4 regions of the Bradyrhizobium elkanii USDA 76 genome follow, and region 2 is predicted to be linked to each of the others. Evidence: predicted binding sites of a transcription regulator. Region 2 holds the regulator's gene; each other region holds the start of a gene.
What was found. Region 2 encodes LexA, which represses DNA repair genes until DNA is damaged. Its sites were predicted from a motif close to TGTTCNNNNTGTGTTCNG; they were not measured.
Positions count from the first base shown of each region.

Region 1 (5,308 bases), 370 kb from region 2:
TCAGCGTATAGCTCCAGCCGTGGCGCGGGCGCTCGCGTCTGGGATCGTGCTTCGGGACCGTTTGGAAGCCGATCGGGGAATTGGGGGACTGATAATGAAGAAGTTTTTGCTCGGTACGGTTGCTCTGATTGCGTTTGCTGCGCCTGCCGCGGCCGCCGATCTCGCTGCGCGCCCCTACACCAAGGCGCCGCCGCCGGTGGTTGCCCCGATCTATGACTGGACCGGCTTCTACATCGGCGCCAACGGCGGCTGGGGCTCGAGTCACAATTGCTGGGACCAGCTCCCGGCCGGCATCTTCCTCGCCTCGGACGGTTGCCATGACGCAACGGGCGGCGTCGCCGGTGGCCAGATCGGCTATCGCTGGCAGGCCGGCGCCTGGGTGTTCGGCCTTGAAGCGCAGGGCGACTGGGCTGACCTGAAGGGCAGCAACGGCAGCGCGATCTTCCCGGGCCTGTTCACCAACCAGTCCAAGATCGACGCGTTCGGCCTGTTCACCGGCCAGATCGGTTACGCCGTCAACAACGTGCTGCTCTATGCCAAGGGCGGCGCGGCGCTGACCGACAACCGCTTCAACACCTACTTCACCCCGACCGGCGTGCTGGTCGGCAGCGCCAGCGACACCCGTTGGGGCGGCACTGTCGGCGCCGGCATCGAAGTCGGCTTCGCGCCGAACTGGACCGCAGGCATCGAATACGACCACCTGTTCATGCAGGACAAGACCTACAACCTGATCGCCCCCAACGGCACGCTGAACAGCACCATCCGTGATCGCCAGGACGTCGACCTCGTCACCGTCCGCGTGAACTACAAGTGGGGTGGCCCGGTCGTCGCGCGCTACTGATCGCGCCAGGCCGATTGATCCAGACGAAAGGCCGGCCTCGCGCCGGCCTTTTTGTTTGTGCCTGTTTGTGCGCCGGCTTTTTCGTTGCGTGTGCACGCGCACTTCACCGGGGCCGTTTTCGGTGCGTTGTGGTTTCGCGGATACACACGTTCCGGCATTTCTCTGTAGAAGCACCAGCACGTCACGCGACACTGCTGTGACGCTCTCTTCAATATCTCTGAAGGGACAACAAGAAAATGGGACTGGGACTTTGAAAATGAGGACTGTTTTGCTGGCCTCGGCCGGCATGTTTGCACTGAGCGCTTTTGCACCGGCGATGGCCGCCGACATGGCGGCGCGCGCGCCTTACGTGAAGGCTCCGCCGCCGGCCGCGATCTACAACTGGACCGGCTTCTACGTCGGCGGCTTCGGCGGCTACGCCAGCGAGAACTCCGGCACCCCGAGCATGGAAGGCGGCTTCGGCGGCGGCACGATCGGCTACAACTGGCAGGCCGGCAACATCGTGTACGGCCTTGAGGTCGACGCTGCAGGCGCTGACATCGACGCGTCGGTCTCGACGCTGGGCGTTACCGCCCGGAGCAAGATCGACTCGCTCGGCACCGTGCGCGGCCGCTTCGGCTTCGCCGTCGACAAGGTGCTGTTCTACGGCACCGGCGGCTACGCTTGGGTCAACAACGAGGTCAGCGTCACCGCGCTCGGCGTCACCGCCTCGCAGAGCAACTTCCACTCCGGCTGGACCGTCGGCGCCGGCGTCGAAGCGTTCATCGCGCCGCAGTGGTCGATCAAGGGCGAATACCTGTATCGCAGCCTCGACAGCGAAAACTATTTCGGCGTGCCCTCCGGCACGCTCGAGCTGCACAGCGCCCAGTTCGGCGTCAACTATCACTTCGGCGGCCCGATCGTCGCCAGGTACTAAGATCGATCTGCGATCAGATCGCGCGGAAAGGCCGGCCTCGCGCCGGCCTTTTTGCGTAAGAGCGTTTTTGAGCGAGGTGGATTCCGGTTCGCGTCAAGAAAACGCGCCAAAGCAGGAATCAGGAGCCCCCGTTCCGATTCGATCGGAACGGCAAAATGCTCTGGCGGAACCGGCGCTGCTGACGGCTGCTGCCATCAGGCAAACTATCCGTTGATGGACGCAACTCAGCACTGGAAATTGTTGGCCGTTCTTCCTACGTTCCAGTCTTCACACCCCATCGGCGCAAGGTCCCGGCATCACCGGCGATGCGCGCCCAAAAGGCGCCCAAGCATGCGCCCGGAACTGTCGCTATGGATGAAGTGCTCAAGGCGAAGCGCCAACAGAACGCCGGCTCCTCATCGCGCGCCATCACGATCCGTGGCGCGCGCGAACACAATCTGAAGAACATCGACGTCGAGATTCCCCGCGACAAGCTCGTGGTGTTCACCGGCCTGTCCGGCTCCGGCAAGTCGTCGCTCGCGTTCGACACCATCTATGCCGAGGGCCAGCGCCGCTACGTCGAATCGCTGTCGGCCTATGCGCGCCAGTTCCTCGAGATGATGCAGAAGCCGGATGTCGACCAGATCGACGGCCTGTCGCCGGCGATCTCGATCGAGCAGAAGACGACGTCGAAGAACCCGCGCTCGACCGTCGGCACCGTCACCGAGATCTACGACTACATGCGCCTGCTGTGGGCGCGCGTCGGCGTGCCCTATTCGCCGGCCACCGGCCTGCCGATCGAGAGCCAGATCGTCTCGCAGATGGTCGACCGCGTGCTGGCGCTGCCGGAAGGCACCCGCCTCTACCTGCTGGCGCCGGTCGTGCGCGGCCGCAAGGGCGAGTACAAGAAGGAGCTCGCCGAGTATCTCAAGAAGGGCTTTCAGCGCGTCAAGATCGACGGCACCTTCTACGAACTGTCCGAGGCGCCCGCGCTCGACAAGAAATTCCCGCACGACATCGACGTCGTGGTCGATCGCATCGTGGTGCGTCCCGACCTCGCCCAGCGCCTCGCGGAAAGCTTTGAGACCGCGCTGAAGCTCGCCGAGGGCCTCGCCGTGATCGAATACGCCGACGCGCCGGCGGCGGCCGCGCAGGACGACAAGAAAGAGGACAAGAAGAAGACCGCGAAGATCCACGACAAGAGCGGTCCCGAGCGCATCCTGTTCTCGGAGAAATTCGCCTGTCCGGTCTCCGGCTTCACGATCCCCGAGATCGAGCCGCGCCTGTTCTCGTTCAACAACCCCTATGGCGCTTGCCCGGCCTGCGGCGGCCTCGGCGTCGAGCAGCATATCGACGAGGACCTCGTCATCCCCGACAAGGAGCTGACCTTGCGCAAGGGCGTGATCGCGCCTTGGGCGAAATCGTCCTCGCCCTATTACATCCAGACCCTGACCGCGCTCGGCAAGCACTACAAGTTCACGCTCGACACCAAGTGGAAGGACCTCACCAAGAAGGTCCAGAACGCGCTGCTGCACGGCTCCGGCGACGACGAGATCAAGTTCTCCTATGAGGACGGCGTCCGCTCCTACGACACCAAGAAGCCGTTCGAGGGCGTCATCACCAACATCAACCGCCGCTACCGCGAGACTGAGAGCGAGTGGGCGCGCGAGGAGCTCGGCAAGTATTTCTCCGACGTGCCTTGCGCCGGCTGCAACGGCCACCGGCTGAAGCCGGAGGCGCTGTGCGTCAAGATCGGCGGCAAGCATATCGGCGAGATCTCGGAGCTCTCGGTGAAGCGCGCCGGCGAATGGTTCGAGACGGTGCCGGAGGCGCTGAACGCCCAGCAGAACGAGATCGCGACGCGCATCCTCAAGGAGATCCGCGAGCGCCTGACCTTCCTGCTCGACGTCGGCCTGAACTACCTGACGCTGTCGCGCTCGTCCGGCACGTTGTCGGGCGGCGAGAGCCAGCGCATCCGCCTCGCCTCGCAGATCGGCTCGGGCCTCACCGGCGTGCTCTATGTGCTGGACGAGCCGTCGATCGGCCTGCACCAGCGCGACAATGCCCGCCTGCTCGACACGCTGAAGCGGCTGCGCGACCTCGGCAATACCGTGGTCGTGGTCGAGCATGACGAGGACGCCATCCGCCTTGCCGATTACGTGCTCGATATCGGGCCCGGCGCCGGCATGCATGGCGGCCACATCGTCGCCGAGGGCACGCCCGACCAGATCATGCGCAACCCGAAATCGCTGACCGGCAAGTATCTGACCGGCGAGCTTTCGGTCCCCGTGCCCGACCGGCGGCCGCCGAACCACCGGCGCACCATCAAGGTCGTCAACGCCCGCGGCAATAACCTCAAGAACGTCTCGGCCGAGATTCCGCTCGGCCTGTTCACCTGCGTCACCGGCGTGTCCGGCGGCGGCAAGTCGACGCTGCTGATCGACACGCTGTACCGCGCCATCGCCCGCAAGCTCAACAACGCCAGCGAAGGCGCCGCGCCGCACGACCGCATCGAGGGCCTCGAGCACATCGACAAGATCATCGACATCGACCAGTCGCCGATCGGCCGCACGCCGCGTTCCAACCCCGCGACCTATACCGGCGCCTTCACGCCGATCCGCGAATGGTTCGCCGGCCTGCCCGAGGCGAAGGCGCGCGGCTACGAGCCCGGGCGCTTCTCCTTCAACGTCAAGGGCGGCCGCTGCGAGGCCTGCCAGGGCGACGGCGTCATCAAGATCGAGATGCACTTCCTGCCCGACGTCTACGTCACCTGCGACACCTGCAAGGGCAAGCGCTACAACCGCGAGACGCTGGAGGTGCTGTTCAAGGGCAAGAGCATCGCCGACGTGCTCGACATGACGGTCGAGGAAGCCGCCGAGTTCTTCAAGGCGGTGCCGCGCGTGCGCGAGACCTTCCAGACCCTGCACCGCGTCGGCCTAGACTACATCCATGTCGGCCAGCAGGCGACGACGCTGTCGGGCGGCGAAGCCCAGCGCGTCAAGCTTGCCAAGGAGCTGTCAAAGCGCGCCACCGGCCGCACGCTCTACATCCTGGACGAGCCGACCACCGGCCTGCACTTCCATGACGTCGCAAAACTGCTCGAGGTGCTGCACGAGCTGGTCGCGCAGGGCAACACGGTGGTGGTGATCGAGCACAATCTCGAAGTCATCAAGACCGCCGACTGGGTGATCGACCTCGGCCCCGAAGGCGGCGACGGCGGCGGCGAGATCGTCGCCTGGGGTCCCCCGGAGGACATCGTCAAGGCACCGCGCAGCTACACCGGCAAGTTTTTGGCGCCGGTGCTGAAGAAGGCGAACAGCAAGCCAAGGAAGAGCTCAGCAAGCGAGGCGGCGGAGTGACATTGGTAGGGTGAGCGGGCTGCGAACAAGCTTCGCGTTCGGAGATGACAGCGCTCCGCACACCGCTGCGGCGCGCGCATACATTCCCGAAAACGTGACAAGCAAAGCAGCGCTCTTGGCAACGCTCGCAGCGCAGCTCGGACTCCCCGATTACTTTGGCAACACTTGGGATGCGTTCGAGGAATGTATTCGCGATCTCTCATGGTTGCCCCA
Region 1 covers NZ_CP066356.1:5,007,058-5,012,365, forward strand. Annotated here, with positions in the region: gene JEY66_RS24420 (outer membrane protein) at 95-841, shown strand; gene JEY66_RS24425 (outer membrane protein) at 1,098-1,757, shown strand; gene uvrA (excinuclease ABC subunit UvrA) at 2,108-5,095, shown strand; gene JEY66_RS24435 (barstar family protein) at 5,190-5,308, shown strand, end outside.
Region 1: a site for LexA is predicted at 2,003-2,020, ahead of uvrA (excinuclease ABC subunit UvrA). Genes of this name have one in related genera too.

Region 2 (5,308 bases):
GGACCGTGAGCAGCTTCCTGGCGACGGCGATGAGGGCGAGTTTGGCTGGTTTTCCGGCCTGTCGCAGTCGTGCATAGAAGGCCTTGAACGGATCAGCTCTGCGAACTGCGTTGAGGGCCGCCATATAAAGGGCGTCACGAACGCGCTTTCGGCCGCCCGCAATCTTGCGCTTGCCGCGGAAGGTGCCGCTGTCGACGTTGAAGGGAGCAAGGCCAGCGAGCGCTGCGAGTTGTTTCGGTCCGACCCGCCCGAGTTCCGGCATCTGCGCGATGAGCTGCATGCAGGCCACGGGACCCACGCCGGGCAGCGAACGCATTAACTTCGCATCGTCCGCGATCTGCGCTTCGGCTTTAATCAATGCGCTGATGTCGGCCTCGATCTCGGCGATCTCGCTGTCGAGGACCTCGATGAGGCGGCCGATGCGTTCGGCCATGGCGCGATCGTCGGCCTCGCTGCGCCGGTTCTTCTCCTGGGCGCGCATGAGGACCAGCTGATCCCGCCGTTTTGCAAGCCTCGCCAAGGCGCCCCGTGCAGGATCGGCGACCTGCTCGGGGGCGGGCTGCATGGCCCGCGCAAAGGCCGCCAGCATCCGCGCATCGATCGGATCGGTCTTGGCGAGTAGGCCGCTGGCCCGTGCAAAGTCGCGGGCACGGGCCGGGTTGATCCGTGCGAACTGGATCCCGGCCTGACGCAGCGCCTCGCGAAGCGCGAGGTCATAGATACCCGTCGCCTCGAAGACCACCAGCGCATCGCATTGCCAACGCGCCACCTGCTGTGTGATGGCCTGTGTCGCGTTGGCAATGCGCCTCGGCACGCCGTCAGCCTCATCAAAGATATCGAGGTGTTTCTTGGAGATGTCGATTCCGACGTAACGAAGAGCTATGATCACGGTGCCTGTCCCTGTGATGCGAGGTCTGTTGGTGCAGCCTCGTGCAACTGTTCAGGTTGATAGATGGAACGGGCGGGAGACCGAGCCGGCTCACGGCGTCAAGCGCCAAGGACCCAACGGCTTCCCGCCCACCCTCATCCTGACACACTTCCAAGACACAGGGACCCATTACCCCAAATCTCAATTGTTGCGCGACGCCGGGGCCACGATCCCGTTCCTGATCAAATCCGGTGGTGATGGGTCCCGGCCTTCGCCGGGACGACGGTGGTGTGCGCGGGAACAGTCTCGCGATGAATGCAACGCCACGTACAATCCACACACCCGTCACTGAAATCGAGGACATTGCCGCCTGCCCGCAATTCTCGTACACGGTTTCACGCAATGACCTCGCGACTCTCTCCCAACTCCGTCGACGTGCTGCTGTTCGATATCGGCCGCGTCGTGCTCGACATCGACTTTGACAAGGTGATGGCGCACTGGGCGCAGCACGCCGGCTGTGCGCCCGCCGAGCTCGCCACGCGATTTGTCGTCGACGACAGTTTCAAGCATCACGAGATCGGCCGGATCGACGACGCGGCGTTCTTCGAAAGCCTGCGCCGGACTCTCGGCATCGACATCACGGACGCCCAGTTCCTCGAGGGCTGGAATGCGATCTTCACCGGCGAGATGCCGGGCATCGCCCCGCTGCTCGCGGCGGCCGCCGAGCGGATGCCGCTCTACGCCTTCTCCAACACCAATCCGGCCCATGTCGCGCACTTCTCGGTCACCCATGCCGAGCTGCTCAGCCATTTCCGCAACGTCTTCCTGTCCTCGAGCATCGGCTTCCGCAAACCCGACGCCGAGGCCTATGATCATGTGGTAAAAGCCATCGGCGTCCCGGCGTCGCGGATCCTGTTCTTCGACGACCTGGCCGCCAATATCGAAGGTGCACGGGCGCGCGGCCTTCATGCTATCCACGTGACATCGACGGATGACGTGGCAAGGGCTTTGACCGCACTTGGTATTTGGACATTAGGAATTGAGGAGCTCTGAGCGTGGCCCTGATGCCGGTTGCCGATGCCCTGTCCGCCGTCCTCGCCGGCGCCGAACCGCTGCCAGAGGAGATGGTCGCGCTCGATGCCGCCTACCACCGCACGCTGGCGCACGACCTCGCGGCGCTGCGCACCCAGCCGCCGCAGCCGATGTCGGCGATGGACGGCTATGCGGTGCGCGCCGCCGATGCGGCTGATCTAAAGGCCCGGCTCAAGGTGATCGGCGAAGTCGCCGCCGGCCGGCCGTTCGGGCGGACGGTCGGCGCCGGCGAGGCGGTGCGGATCTTCACCGGCGGCGTGATCCCCAATGGCGCCGACGCGGTGATCATCCAGGAAGACACCGCCGTCGACGGCGACCACATCACGATCACGGAGGCCGCCAGCGTCGGGCGGCACATCCGCCAGGCCGGGGTCGATTTCCGTGCGGGCGAGGTGCTGCTCGCCGGCGGCAGCCACCTGTCCGACCGCGCGCTGTCGCTGGCGGCCGCCATGAACTATCCGGAACTTGCGGTGCGCCGCCGCCCGAAGGTCGCGGTGCTGGCGACCGGCGACGAACTGGTGATGCCGGGCTCGCGGCCCCGTCCCGGCCAGATCGTCTATTCCAACGGCTACGCGCTGCGGGCGCTGGCGCGCGCCGAAGGCGCCGAGACCGTCGACCTCGGCGTTGCCGCCGACACGGTGGAGGCGACCACGGCCGGCATCCGCCGGGCACGCGAGGCCGGCGCCGATGTCCTGATTACGACAGGCGGCGCCTCGGTCGGCGACCACGATCTCGTCAAGCGGTCGCTGGAGGCCGAGGGCGTCGAGATGGCGTTCTGGCGGATCGCGATGCGGCCCGGCAAGCCGATGATGCATGGCCGGCTCGGCGCGATGCGGGTGATCGGCCTGCCCGGCAATCCGGTGTCGTCCTATGTCTGCGCCTTCCTGTTCCTGGTGCCGTTGATTCGGGCGCTGAGCGGCCGGAAAGTGATTCATCATCGCCGCGCGAGCGCCCTGCTCGGCCGCGACCTCGCCGCCAACGACCAGCGCGAGGACTATCTGCGGGCGCGTCTCGAAGCGCGCGAGGACGGCAAGCTGATCGCAACGCCGGTGACGCAGCAGGATTCGTCGCTGCTCGCGAATCTCGCTGCGGCACGGGCACTTCTCGTGCGTCCGCCGTTTGCGGCGGCGGCCGTCAAAGGCAGCGAATGCGAGATCCTGACGCTGCCCGAATAGGGTTTTCACGCCCCGCCGATCGTGCGTTGCCTGATCCGTTCACCGGAAATTAAGTGGTTGCGGAACACATATCGAACATATAGTGTCCGTTCATGATTTGTTTCGAGTACTGGTGTCTACAATCGGGAAGCCGCGTGGAAGCAAGTGCAACGAGCACATGCTCCTGAGGTCAGGCCCCGCCTGCAGGCCCCACCAGAAGAGTCTCGGAATCGAACGCCGCTATCAACCGGGGGAATACTCGAGATGCTCACGCGCAAACAGTACGAACTTCTGCGTTTCATCAATGAACGTCTGAAAGAGGCCGGCGTACCGCCCTCCTTCGACGAGATGAAGGATGCGCTCGACCTGCGCTCGAAGTCCGGTATCCACCGCCTGATCACTGCGCTGGAGGAGCGCGGCTTCATCCGCCGCCTGCCGAACCGCGCCCGCGCCATTGAGGTCATCAAGCTGCCCGAACTCTCGGCCGGCGGCGGCAACGGCCGACGCGGCTTCACGCCCAGCGTCATCGAAGGCACCCTCGGCCGGCGCGCCAGCACGCCGCCGATCGCCGAGGACGACGGCAACCGTCCGGTCGCGGTCCCCGTGATGGGCCGGATCGCCGCCGGTACGCCGATCGAGGCGCTGCAGACCCGCAGCCACACCATCAGCGTGCCGCCCGACATGCTCGGCGCCGGCGAGCACTATGCGCTCGAGGTGCGCGGCGACTCGATGGTCGATGCCGGCATCCTCGACGGCGACATGGCGCTGATCCAGCGCAACGACGTCGCCAATACCGGCGACATCGTGGTGGCGCTGATCGACGAGGAGGAAGCCACCCTGAAGCGCTTCCGCCGCCGCGGCGCATCGATCGCGCTCGAGCCGGCCAACACCGCCTATGAAGTGCGCATCCTGCCGCCGAACCGGGTCCGCATCCAGGGCAAGCTGATCGGCCTGTATCGCAAATACTGAATTGCAAATACTTGCGGCGGCCGGGAACGAGCAACACGTCGGATCGTTCCTTGCATGATAGCGTAGCGTACGGCCTGCCCGATGCGCTCCGATACCTCTCGCGCAGCGTCGCGTGTTTGTGATCGGGGTCGGTCTCGGACCAGTCGTACAATCGCCCAGAAACGAGCGGAAGCTCGTTCGCTATCGTCCACTCTGGTAGAGGCCCCAATGCCTCAAGAGAGGCACGGGTCGCTACCTCGAAATGAGGAGCCATCCGATGTGTGACTATAGTCTGCACGCCGTGGCATCGCGCCCCGCCATTGTCGGAGAGACGCTGATCACGACGACGTTCCGCGGCACGTCGACCCGCGGTTTTGCTTCGGAAAACGATCCCACTGTCGCGGTCTGCATGCTGCCGGGCACCGAGCTCGCTTTCGCCGAGAACGTTCGCTACGACAGCCGCTGGATCTGGACCAAGACGCTGAACTATCGCGTCGGCGTGTTCAACGAAGTCGAGCCCGACGTGCCCGATCGGCATCATGACGCGGTGGAATTCCCCGACGGCAGCCATGTGCTGGTGACCCAGCTGGTCGAGGGACAGCGCGTCAGCGTGCTGCAATTGCCGGCGCTGCATCCGCCGGTCGAGCAGAAGCCGAAGGTGGTGGAGCGGCGGCCCTCCGCATTTGCAACGCTGTTTTTGGGTTGAGCGCATCGTCGCCGCGGAATGGGCTGTTCGGCGGCGGATGACCTAAGCAATTTCGGGCGCCCCCGGACTTCCGCTTCCGGGGCGCACGAGGAAATTTGCGTCAGCCGGCGCCTTGGCGCATCATCGGGCACGGAGGACGTGCGCGGTGGTCGATAAGGTCACATGGCAAAAGGCTGGACGCGTCACGGAACCGGGCCGCTACATGTTCCGGTTCGGTTGGCTGACGGTGACGGCCGACGACCTGAGAGTCTGGGAGCAATTTCCCGAGGCTTCCTTCACCCTCGTCAAGAAGCCCGACGCCGGCCCCGACTCCGACGAATACCATCTCGGCCTGTTCGAGCTGCCGAGCGCCCCCTCGCCGGACCACCGCTAGTCATCGCCCTGCAGATCGGACTCGGCCGGCGTCGCATCCACGGCAGGCCGCGGTGCGGCGGCGGCTGCGCGCAGCGTCGTCTCGCTCTCGCCGTCGCCGGGAACCGCCGGCGACCACGGCCGGTCGATCCCGCCGGGCTTGACGGCATCGACGGCGTAGCCGTCCCT
Region 2 covers NZ_CP066356.1:4,635,511-4,640,818, reverse strand. Annotated here, with positions in the region: gene JEY66_RS22525 (IS110 family transposase) at 1-889, opposite strand, end outside; gene JEY66_RS22520 (HAD family hydrolase) at 1,271-1,921, shown strand; gene JEY66_RS22515 (molybdopterin molybdotransferase MoeA) at 1,924-3,135, shown strand; gene lexA (transcriptional repressor LexA) at 3,379-4,083, shown strand; gene JEY66_RS22505 (hypothetical protein) at 4,340-4,768, shown strand; gene JEY66_RS22500 (hypothetical protein) at 4,914-5,141, shown strand; gene JEY66_RS22495 (ComEC/Rec2 family competence protein) at 5,138-5,308, opposite strand, start outside.

Region 3 (5,308 bases), 930 kb from region 2:
GAACCCGGCGGCGACCAGTTCAAGCAACCGCATCTCGGTCGCGCCCAGTCCGGATCGGCTCGATGGTAGATCACGAAGCAGATCAAGCAGCGCCGGCCTCAGCAAGGGAAACCCGCTCAGGTCGCGATGCACCACATCGAAACACGCCTCCGGCGTTGTCGCCTGGTACGCCTGCCAACACGCGCTCGCGATCTCGAGGTCCGCAGATCGGACATTGACAAGCGGCACCTGGTCCCAGCCACGCCACGTCTCGTGCATCGTCAACAGATCGAATGCGACAAGCCGCAATTTCAACTTGTCGACCATCGCCGGGTAAGCCCGGAAATGATCGAGCATCCAGATCAGCTGCAGCTGATCATCCGGGCCCGGATCGAACCAAAGCTCGATCACTTCGTAAGGGTCGCAAAATTCGATCAGTGCAAGATCCCTGCGCGCCCTGGCATCCTGAGATCCCTGGCCCCACGCGCTCCAGTGCGACCAGTGTCCGACTGGATTCTTGTCCGACCGCGACCCGAAATACGCCTCGAGTTCTCCTGGCGACGGCAGCGGTCCACCGACAAAGCGAAAGGCAGATGTAACAGCGACTTCGGCAAACCCCGAACGTGCCAGGGTGAGGCCGGACGGACTGGTCAGGATCAGGCGTTTCATCGGCCTAACTCTCTCGACGACACACAAAACCAAACGGGCGCCGAGGACGTCGGCAACTCAACGTCCTCAGCGCCCGCTTGCAGCGAAGTCATGTGATCGTTTGAGCATGATCTCCGCGCAAACGCTTCGCGTTTGTCGCGAGGGAAAACCGCTTCGCACTTTTCCGGATCATGCTTGAGCCTTACTCCTCCGTCGGCTCCTCGCCTTCGGCGTCGCGCTCGGGCGTGCCGGCGAGGATCTGCTCGGAGATCAGGCCGGAGTTCTGCCGGATCGCGGCCTCGATCTTGGCGGTGATGTCGGGATTCGCCTTCAGGAACGCCTTGGAATTCTCGCGGCCCTGGCCGAGCCGCTGGCTGTCATAGGAGAACCAGGCGCCGGACTTCTCGACGATGCCGGCCTTGACGCCGAGGTCGAGGATCTCGCCCATCTTGGAAACGCCCTCGCCGTACATGATGTCGAACTCGACCTGCTTGAAGGGCGGCGCCAGCTTGTTCTTCACCACCTTGACGCGGGTGGTGTTGCCGACCACCTCGTCGCGCTCCTTGATCGCGCCGATGCGGCGGATGTCGAGGCGGACCGAGGCGTAGAATTTCAGCGCGTTGCCGCCGGTGGTGGTCTCCGGCGAACCGTACATCACGCCGATCTTCATGCGGATCTGGTTGATGAAGATCACCATGGTGTGGGACTTGTTGATCGAGGCGGTGAGCTTGCGCAGCGCCTGGCTCATCAGGCGCGCCTGCAGGCCCGGCAGCGCATCGCCCATCTCGCCCTCGAGCTCGGCCTTCGGCACCAGCGCCGCGACCGAATCGACCACCAGCACGTCGACCGCGCCGGAGCGCACCAGCGTGTCGCAGATCTCCAGCGCCTGCTCGCCGGTGTCCGGCTGCGAGATCAGGAGCTCGTCGATGTTGACGCCGAGCTTGCGCGCATAGACCGGGTCGAGCGCGTGTTCAGCGTCGATGAAGGCACAAATGCCGCCCTTCTTCTGACCTTCCGCCACCGTGTGCAGCGCCAGCGTGGTCTTGCCCGACGATTCCGGCCCGTAGATTTCGACGACGCGCCCCTTCGGCAGGCCACCGACGCCAAGGGCGATATCGAGCCCGAGCGATCCCGACGACACCGTCTCGACATCCATCGAACGGTCGTTCTTGCCGAGCTTCATCACCGAGCCCTTGCCGAACTGGCGCTCGATCTGGGAGAGCGCGGCTGAGAGGGCCTTGGACTTGTCCATGGAGGATCCTTCGACGATACGCAGTGCGGTGGCGGACATTTGGGATGTGCTCCTTATGGCGGGGATTCGCTAGCGGGAAAACGGGGCGATCAGATCAGGCGGAATGCGTTGTTGATAGGAACCTTTGTACCACGTTTGTTCCATGTTCGCAATATGTTCTTTCAGGCAAGGAGGTACTGGCCTGTTTCCATCCCTAGTGGCCTGCTTTGAAATTTCGAGTGGCCTAGTTTGGATTTAACCCTGCGGCAACCAAGGGTTGGCCGATGTTCTCGGTAGGACTACTGAGGCTGTTATTGGATGTTCTAGCCCCATCAGTTCCCATGGGACGCCATTTGTTCTTGACCCAAATCAGCTAAGCGATTTCTGCAGTTCGTTCCTAGTTAGCGCGGCTTGTATGCCGAGATGACTTGGCGGAATTCGTCGTCATCATCGACGGTCAATAAACCAACGACCATCCAGCCTGCGCACAAGCCGAGAACCATCAGCGCCATTTTTAGCCACGGTCTCATAAAGGCTAATATGCCCGAAAACCAGGCATTTACCACCCCACGGCGCCTTGCCGTGGCACAAATTGCACTAGCGGCCATCCAACATTCAGGAATAGGATTTCAACCCCAAACGCAGGGGTTGTGTCATGAGCAGTGACCTACCTTTTAGGGCGCTCATCGTGGCGCTCGGGCTGAGCCCCATCGCAATAATGGCTATCGCCCTATTGATGTGAAAACGGAGGCCGCCTCAGTTGGCGGCCTCTTTCTTTTTCAGGAACGTTTTGACAGCATTGATCATGTTGATCATCTCGTCGGCATCTTCCTGTGACGTGATGTCGAACGTGCCAGTAATTCGACCTTGGCCGAACGCAACCTTAAACGGCTCAGAGGGCGCGGGCTTAGGGGCCAGCGTGCGCAGCATGTCCCCTAGAAACCGGTCAGGCTGCGGCACCTCTTGCGCAGTTTCCATGCTACCCTATCGCATGGCGATCCGCGACGCCTTTGGCGACAGCGCCTCGCATGGCGTGATCGTAAAGACCTACTCGGTAACGCACCTCGTAAAGGAAGCGCAGGGCCGTTACTCCCCGGCCGCCGTAGTAGCTGTAGATCGTGAGGTAGTATCCGGTGATCCGGATCAGTACGTTTCGACCAGCTACGTTGAGCGGCAGAACCTTTCGCTGCGCATGTCGTCGCGCCGCTTCACTCGCCTCACCAACGGCTTTTCAAAGAAGCTGGAAAACCATATTGCAGCCGTCGCGCTGTACGTCTGCCACTACAATCTCTGCCGCACCCACGAAGCCCTGCGCACGACGCCAGCGAAGGCGCTGGGCGTGACGGAGAAGGCATGGAGCGTTGCGCAGCTTGTGGACGCTGCACTCTCTGTGACCCCCGTGCTCCCCACCGAGACGCCTCCGGATCGGCGTCGGAAGTTCACGGTAATTCAGGGCGGTCGGTCATAGTTGCTGCGCAGCTACTTGGCAGCTTCTTTGGCTGCCAAGTAGTCGTCAATAATTTTCTTTGTATATTGATCTTTACCTCGCTCCGCCTTCATCACTTTCTCTAATTCCCAGACACATGATCCTATCCAAACGCCGTCTTTGAACATCCAATGAGCCGCAGAGTGGAGGACCAATTCCTCTTTCTCCTCAAAGAAGCGCATCCAGCTCAGCAATGTTTGCGACGCCGAGAGTTTTTAGCTCCTTGAACATGCCGTATGCGAGTGTCTCACCGGGTCTAATGTGGGTGCGCGCCATTTTCGCGATGGCTTTATCGAGTCGATCAACCCGCTCACTAGTTCGCATGTATGAGCCAACGGATTCGACGCTAAGCGAAATCGGCAATGGACGCGCAAGCTTTGTTGGCTCACTAGTTATTTCGGCCCCTGCGAGCTTATAGAGATCGGCCGGCGCCTTGATCAGTCTTATCGCAAAAATCGCAAACCATGTGACGACAAAGGCGAAGAAGCCAGTCACCAGCGCGTCGAGATAGGCGCTCCCGGTCATCGAGGCGCCTGAACCCGATGCAATAAATTGCAGCATGGCGGCAACCGGCGGGACGCCAAAAAACCACGACCAGTTGTTCGCAAATGCGACCGTGCCCTTAAGCGCATGTGCTGCGCAGCGGCGCCAAAACCGAATCGTCTCTCCCATCCGCTAGTCCCCCACAACCCTCTGCGGCTAGTTGTGGCAGACAAGGGCCGGTCTGATCCAGATCGGTCAAACACGGGTGGCCTATTTCGCATCTGCGAATGGCCTATTTCGGCCAGTACCGGCAAGGAGGTGCCGGCCCGCTTCCATCCACAACGGCCTGCTTTGATTTTTGGAGTGGCCTGGTTTGGGTTTAACCCCGTCGCAACCAAGGGTTAGCCGATGTTCTCGGCAGGACTACTGAGGAGGCTCTCAGATGTTCTGGCCCCATAACTTCCTGCGGGTCGCGATCTGTTCTCGCGGAATGTTTACTGGAACAATCGATCCAGCAATGCCTCTAATTGAGAGCTTCCAGCCAGACAGGTAGCCCCCCGACTGCTGGAGGAAAACCCGCCTCCGGGACGGGTTGGCGGCCCCCTGTTGGGGCCGTTTAAAATTCCGTAGTTCTCCGGCCAAGAACAAAGTTCCGGGCCGTACGACACGCCTCGCGCCCGAAGTTCCCCTGACAATCAACAAGTTAACCTGACAGGCTCGACCGCGTCAGATAACGGCTGGCACAATCTGCATACTACCTTCGTACCCCTCCTGAGCCCTGGAAAAACTCCGTAGCGTTCGACGGAAGACTCGGGTTCCGCCAGTGTTCATAACATTGGCCTGCTCATCCAACGCGGATTGCGCGGCGCTGGGCAGGCAACACGGCTGGCGACAATTCCCTGGCGACGCTGCCGGCGGACGAACCCCTTAATCCACAACGACGGCTCGAACGGGCGCGGCTTTTTCACACGATCTGTTTACGGGTGCCAATCATTACTGCAACTATTGGTTTAAATATCGACGACCGCCTTCATTCGCGGAACCGTTACAGATGATCCACAGGGGCATCGAGTTCAGCGTCACCCAGCTGATGGCGGGCGTCTGGAAATGGCGCTTCCAGATCGGCGATCGCGTCTTCACGGGCAAGACCGAAGCAAAGCTCGATCTTCTGGCGATCCGCCGCGTGCAACTGCGGATCGATCGCGAACTGAACAATCTGGAGCGGGAACGGACCCGCGGCAGCAATGGGGACTGAGGCACGGTCTATCGTGCACGCCCCGGTGCCCCTGACCGGCTGGCCCTCGCGCTTCGCTCGAAAACGTTTCAGTCCGCGCTTGCCAGCCGCCGCATCGTGAACTCGATGTCGCCGCCGGGAAGCTCGCGCCAGCTCTCGACGGCGCTCATATAGGCCGCCTTCGGGTAGCGCTTGAGAAAGTCACGCGCCCTCACGCGGGCCTGATCGCGTGGCAGACTGAAGGTCT
Region 3 covers NZ_CP066356.1:3,707,635-3,712,942, reverse strand. Annotated here, with positions in the region: gene JEY66_RS17890 (hypothetical protein) at 1-648, opposite strand, end outside; gene recA (recombinase RecA) at 830-1,918, opposite strand; gene JEY66_RS17880 (hypothetical protein) at 2,615-2,836, opposite strand; partial or broken gene JEY66_RS17875 (IS1 family transposase) at 2,841-3,326, shown strand; gene JEY66_RS17870 (hypothetical protein) at 3,513-4,016, opposite strand; gene JEY66_RS17865 (hypothetical protein) at 4,879-5,082, shown strand; gene JEY66_RS17860 (hypothetical protein) at 5,151-5,308, opposite strand, start outside.
Region 3: a site for LexA is predicted at 2,023-2,040, ahead of recA (recombinase RecA). Genes of this name have one in related genera too.

Region 4 (5,308 bases), 2.4 Mb from region 2:
AAGCGGCGCCATCTGATCCCGAGGGTTTTTGATAAACGGCGGCGGCGGTGGAGGCAACGGTGTCGCGCCAGACTGCACTGTAAAGTCAGTCTCCGCTGTCATCCCCCGCTTCCGCTGTCATCGCCCGCGAAAGCGCGTGATCCAGTACGCCGCGGCCTCTCGATCAAAAACGACTGCCTCTGGAATACTGGATCGCCCGCTTTCGCGGGCGATGACAGCGTCGCGTGGTTGGAGACGGTGCGCTTTACGCCGCTTCGGATGCCGCGGCTTCGCTTTCCGCGTCGACCGTGAACAGATCCGGCTCCGCCGCGACGGGGAAATGCTTCAGCCGCGCGGCGACGACGGGCGCGAAGAAGCTGCGGTGATGGCTGCTGGGGCCGAGCCGGTCGAGCGCCTCGAGATGCTCGGGGACCGCATAGCCCTTGTGCTGCTCGAAACCGTAGCCGGGACAATCCAGCGCCAGCGCGCACATCAGGCGATCGCGCGTCACCTTGGCAACGATCGAGGCCGCCGCGATCGAGGCCACGATGCCGTCGCCGCCGATCACGGCGTCGCAGTCGCAGGGCGTGGCGAGCTTGTCGCGGCCGTCGACGAAGACGTGCTTCGGCATCTCCGGCAGCGCATGCACGGCGCGCGCGAGCGCCCACAACGAGGCGCGCAGGATGTTGTCGCGGTCGATCCGCGCCCGTGACGCCACCGCGACCGAGAACGCCGATGTGGCGCAGATCTCCTCGAACAGTTCCTCGCGGCGCTCGACGGTCAGCCGCTTCGAATCATCGAGCCCCTTGGGAATCCGATTTGGGTCCAGCACCACGGCGGCGGCGACCACGGGACCCGCCAGCGGCCCGCGCCCGGCCTCGTCGCAGCCGGCGACCGGCCAGACGCCGCGCTTGATCAGCGCGCGCTCGCGCCGAAAGCTCGGCCGCGTCACCACGATGACGCGCTTGTCCGGCCTAGCCGGCCCGGCCGCTTTCTTCTTCGACGCGGTCTTTGGCGTGCCGCTGGACTTGTCCCGAATCATGCGGGGATCGTGATCAAGCCCGGCCCGTGGCGCAACCTGGAACCTGGCCCTTCCCCGTTATTCAATTCGCCGCTCTAATGGGGATCGGCGCTCTAATCGGGAATTGACACCCGGCGGTCGTCGCGAACCTCAAAGCCCGGCGCGCGCACCACCTCCCAGGCGTGGCCGTCGGGATCGCCGAAATAACCGCAATAGCCGCCATAGCTGGTCGGCTGCGCCGGTTTCAGCAGCCTGGCGCCTTTCGACAGCGCAAACGCCATCACACGATCGACCTCGGCGTCGTCGTTGCAGTTCCAGGCGATCGCGACGCCGCGGAACGCTGACGGCCGTGGCTGATCCGGCAGCCCGGCATCGGCAGCGAGCAGATGCCACGGGAACAGGCCGAGCACGGTGCCGCCGGTCTCGAAGAAGGCGACCTCCTCGCCGGTCGCGCGCATCTTCCTGGTGAAGCCGAGCGATTCATAAAAGCCGATGCTGGCGCGCATGTCGCTGACGCCGAGCGTGAGGACGGTGAAGCGCGCGGTCGGGGTGTTACTCATTGTTGCACTCGCTGTTTGACGTCTTCGTAGCCCGGATGAGGCGAAGTGCAATCCGGGAAGTCTTTGGCCAGGGGTCGACGAGCCCCGGATTTCGCTGCGCTCCATCCGGGCTACGCGCCCTCACCTAGAATAGACTGAGTTGCTGTCCGTTGCGCTTCGGCTTGGCGAAGTGATCGGTGGTCAGCTTGGTCCGCCGCTTGTTGAGGCCGAGCTTTTCGCAGGCGATCTCGAAGCGTCGGCCGATCATCCAGGCCATCGGGCCGGTGCCCTTCATCCTGGTGCCCCATTGCGAGTCGTAGTCGCGGCCGCCGCGCATGTCGCGGATCAGCGTGAAGACGTGACGGTAGCGGTCGGGATAGTTCGCCATCAGCCATTCGCGGAACAGATCGCGCACCTCGAGCGGCAGGCGCAGCAGCACGTAGCTCGCCTCCCTGGCGCCGGCATGTGCGGCGGCATCGAGGATACGCTCGATCTCAGAGTCGTTCAGCGCCGGGATCACGGGCGCGACCATCACCGTGGTCGGGATGCCGGCATCCGCGAGCCGCTTGATCGCCTCGAGCCGCTTCGGCGGGGTCGAGGCCCGCGGCTCCATGGTGCGGGCGAGTTTCGGGTCGAGCGTCGTCACCGAGAGCGCGACCTTGGCGAGATTGCGCTTGGCCATCCGCGCCAGGATGTCGATATCGCGCACGACCAGCGCCGATTTGGTGACGATGCCGACCGGATGGCCGGCGCGCTCGAGCACCTCGAGGATGCCGCGCATGATCTTCCGGTCGCGTTCGATCGGCTGATAAGGATCGGTGTTGGTGCCGATCGCGATCATCCGCGCCTCATAGTCCGGCGCCGCCAGTTCCTTCTCGAGCAGCGCGGGTGCGTCCGGCTTGGCGAACAGCTTCGATTCGAAGTCCAGCCCCGGCGACAGGCCGAGATAGGCGTGGGTCGGCCGCGCGAAGCAATAGACGCAGCCATGCTCGCAGCCACGATAGGGATTGATCGAGCGGTCGAAGCCGATATCGGGCGAGTCGTTTCGGGTGATCACCTTGCGCGAGGTGTCGAGCGCCACGCTGGTCGTGAACGGCGGCAAATCTTCGAGGCTTTGCCAGCCGTCATCGAAGGCGACGCGGGCCTCCGCCTCGTAGCGGCCGCTGGCGTTGGACTGCGCGCCGCGGCCGCGCCGCCGCTCGCGCTCGATCGCGACCGCAAGCTCGGGAAAAGGGGCCGGAATATGTGAAGGTGCACCCGCCGGGTTATCGGAGGGCGCCGTTACCGGCGGGTGCTTGAGGGCATGAGAGGATGCTCGGCTCATGCTTTGAAGCTAACACAGCCCGAGAACAAATCAAGAACATGAACGGAGAAATTCCACAGAACCTTGCTTCAAAATTCTGCAGGCGAACAGGCTGCTTTGAATATGACAAGGTGATAACACGGCCGGAGTTTCTCCATCGTTTGAGCCATCGAAGCCTCAAAATCATGCTGAGCGTGATCATTCCAACCGACGGCGTCGAGCGCACCGCGGTCGCAACCCTGGCGGCGCTGGTGCCGGGCGCGGCCGCGGGTGTCATCCGCGAAGTGCTGCTGGTCGATCGCAGCAACAGCGATGTGATGGAGCGCGTCGCCGACGTCGCCGGTTGCCGCTTCCTGCGTTTCGAGGGCACGCGCGCCGCGGCGCTTGCGGCAGGCGCGCGGCAGGCGCGGTCGCCCTGGCTGATGTTCCTGCATCCGGGCGCGGTGCTCGATGCCGGCTGGATCGAGGAAACCACCCAGTTCATCCAGATGGTGGCGGCAAGCGGCAAGGACCGCGCCGGCATCTTCCGCTACGCCCGCGCGCCCTACACCGACCCGGGCCTGCGCGACGGCCTCAAATTCGTCGCCCGGATGATCACCGGGCCCTCGGCCGAACAGGGCCTTTTGATCGCCCGCGAGCATTACGAGCGGATCGGCGGCTATCGGCCCGATGCCCGCCGCTCCGAGGCGCGCCTGCTGCGCCGGCTCGGCCGCTCCTCGCGCACCATGCTGCGCAGCCGGATCATGGTGGCATAAGGCGTCAAGCGAAGCGGCACTGTTCGCGTGAAGAAGGCGCACCAGAAAGCGCTTGCGGATTATTTGATTCCGTCAAATAATATCTTTGATGAAATCAAATTCCCATGATACCGCCCTCGAGAGCCAGGTCGCCGCGGTCCGCGGCTTCAGCCGGTTCTATACCCGCAAGCTCGGCATCATCGAGCCGAAGCTGTTGCATTCGACATTCACGCTGCAGGAAGCGCGGATCATCTACGAGCTCGCGCATCGCGAAAATTGCACCGCGACCGACTTGGTGCGCGATCTCGATCTCGATGCCGGCTTCGTCAGCCGCACGCTACAGGCGCTGCAAAAGCGCCAGATTGTGACGCGCAAGCCGTCGAAAGCCGACAAGCGCGTCAACGAGGTGGCGCTCACCGCCAAGGGCTGCACTGCTGCCGCCGACCTCGACCGCCGCTCGCGCAGCGAGGTCGGGGCGCTATTGAAGCAGATGGACGGCGACCGTCGCGCGGCGGTGGTGCGCGCGATGGGCACGATCGAGCAATCGCTGGAGCCTGCGGCCAGGAAGCCGGTCGGCTTCCTGCTGCGCAGCCATCGCGTCGGCGACATGGGCTGGGTGATCTCGCAACAGGGTCGCGTCTACGCGGAGGAGTATGGCTGGGACATCAGCTACGAGGCCTTGGTGGCCGAGATCTGCGCGCAGTTTCTGCGATCGTTCGATCCCGCCCGCGAGCATTGCTGGATCGCGGAGGTCGACGGCGAGCCGGTCGGCTCGGTCTTCCTGGTCAACGGCGGCGATGGGGTCGCCAAGCTGCGGCTGCTGGCGGTGGAGGACAAGGCGCGCGGGCTCGGTGTCGGCCGCGCGCTGGTGGAGCAGTGCATCCGCGCCGCACGCGAGATGGGCTACAAGAAGATGACGCTGTGGACCCAGAGCATCCTGGTCGCTGCGCGCGGCATCTACGCCCGCGCCGGCTTCCAGCGGGTCAAGGAAGAGAAGCACCACAGCTTTGGCGTCGATCTGGTCGGCGAGACCTGGGAGCTGGAGCTTTAGGACAGCCCCTCTCGTCATTCCCCGATGCGCAATTGCGCATCTGAGGGCATCGCGTAGCGATGAGCCCGGAATCCATCGGGCCACAGAACCTGCGGCAAAATGGATTCCGGACTCGTGCTTCGCACGCCCCGGAATGACGGGGATAGAGGGTGGCTACGCGCTCGAGCCCTTCGCCTTCGGGCGGCGCAGATGTTCATCGAGCCGCGGCATGATCTCGACGAAATTGCAGGGCCGCGTGCGGTAGTCGAGCTGCGCGGCCAAAATGCCGTCCCAGCCGTCGCGGCAGGCGCCGGGCGAACCGGGCAGGCAGAAGATGAAGGTCGCGCCCGCAACGCCAGCGGTGGCGCGGCTCTGGATTGTCGACGCCCCGATCTTGGCGTGGCTCAGCATGTGGAAGGCGATCGAAAAGCCGTCCATCCGCTTCTCGAACAATGGCTCGACCGCCTCCGGCGTCACGTCGCGGCCGGTGAAGCCGGTGCCGCCGGTGGTGATGACGGCATCGACGGCGGGATCGGCGATCCAGCGCCGGATCACGGCCCTGATCGCCTCGACATCGTCGGTGACGATCTCGCGTGCAGCGAGCTTGTGGCCGGCCGCGGTGAGTCGGTCGGCCAGCGTGGTGCCCGACTTGTCATCCGCCAGCGAGCGGGTGTCGGAAATCGTCAGCACCGCGATGTTGAG
Region 4 covers NZ_CP066356.1:2,267,886-2,273,193, reverse strand. Annotated here, with positions in the region: gene JEY66_RS10955 (ribonuclease HII) at 245-1,021, opposite strand; gene JEY66_RS10950 (VOC family protein) at 1,114-1,560, opposite strand; gene JEY66_RS10945 (PA0069 family radical SAM protein) at 1,685-2,863, opposite strand; gene JEY66_RS10940 (glycosyltransferase family protein) at 3,028-3,597, shown strand; gene JEY66_RS10935 (bifunctional helix-turn-helix transcriptional regulator/GNAT family N-acetyltransferase) at 3,686-4,627, shown strand; gene moaB (molybdenum cofactor biosynthesis protein B) at 4,781-5,308, opposite strand, start outside.
Region 4: a site for LexA is predicted at 2,885-2,902, ahead of JEY66_RS10945 (PA0069 family radical SAM protein). Genes of this name have one in related genera too.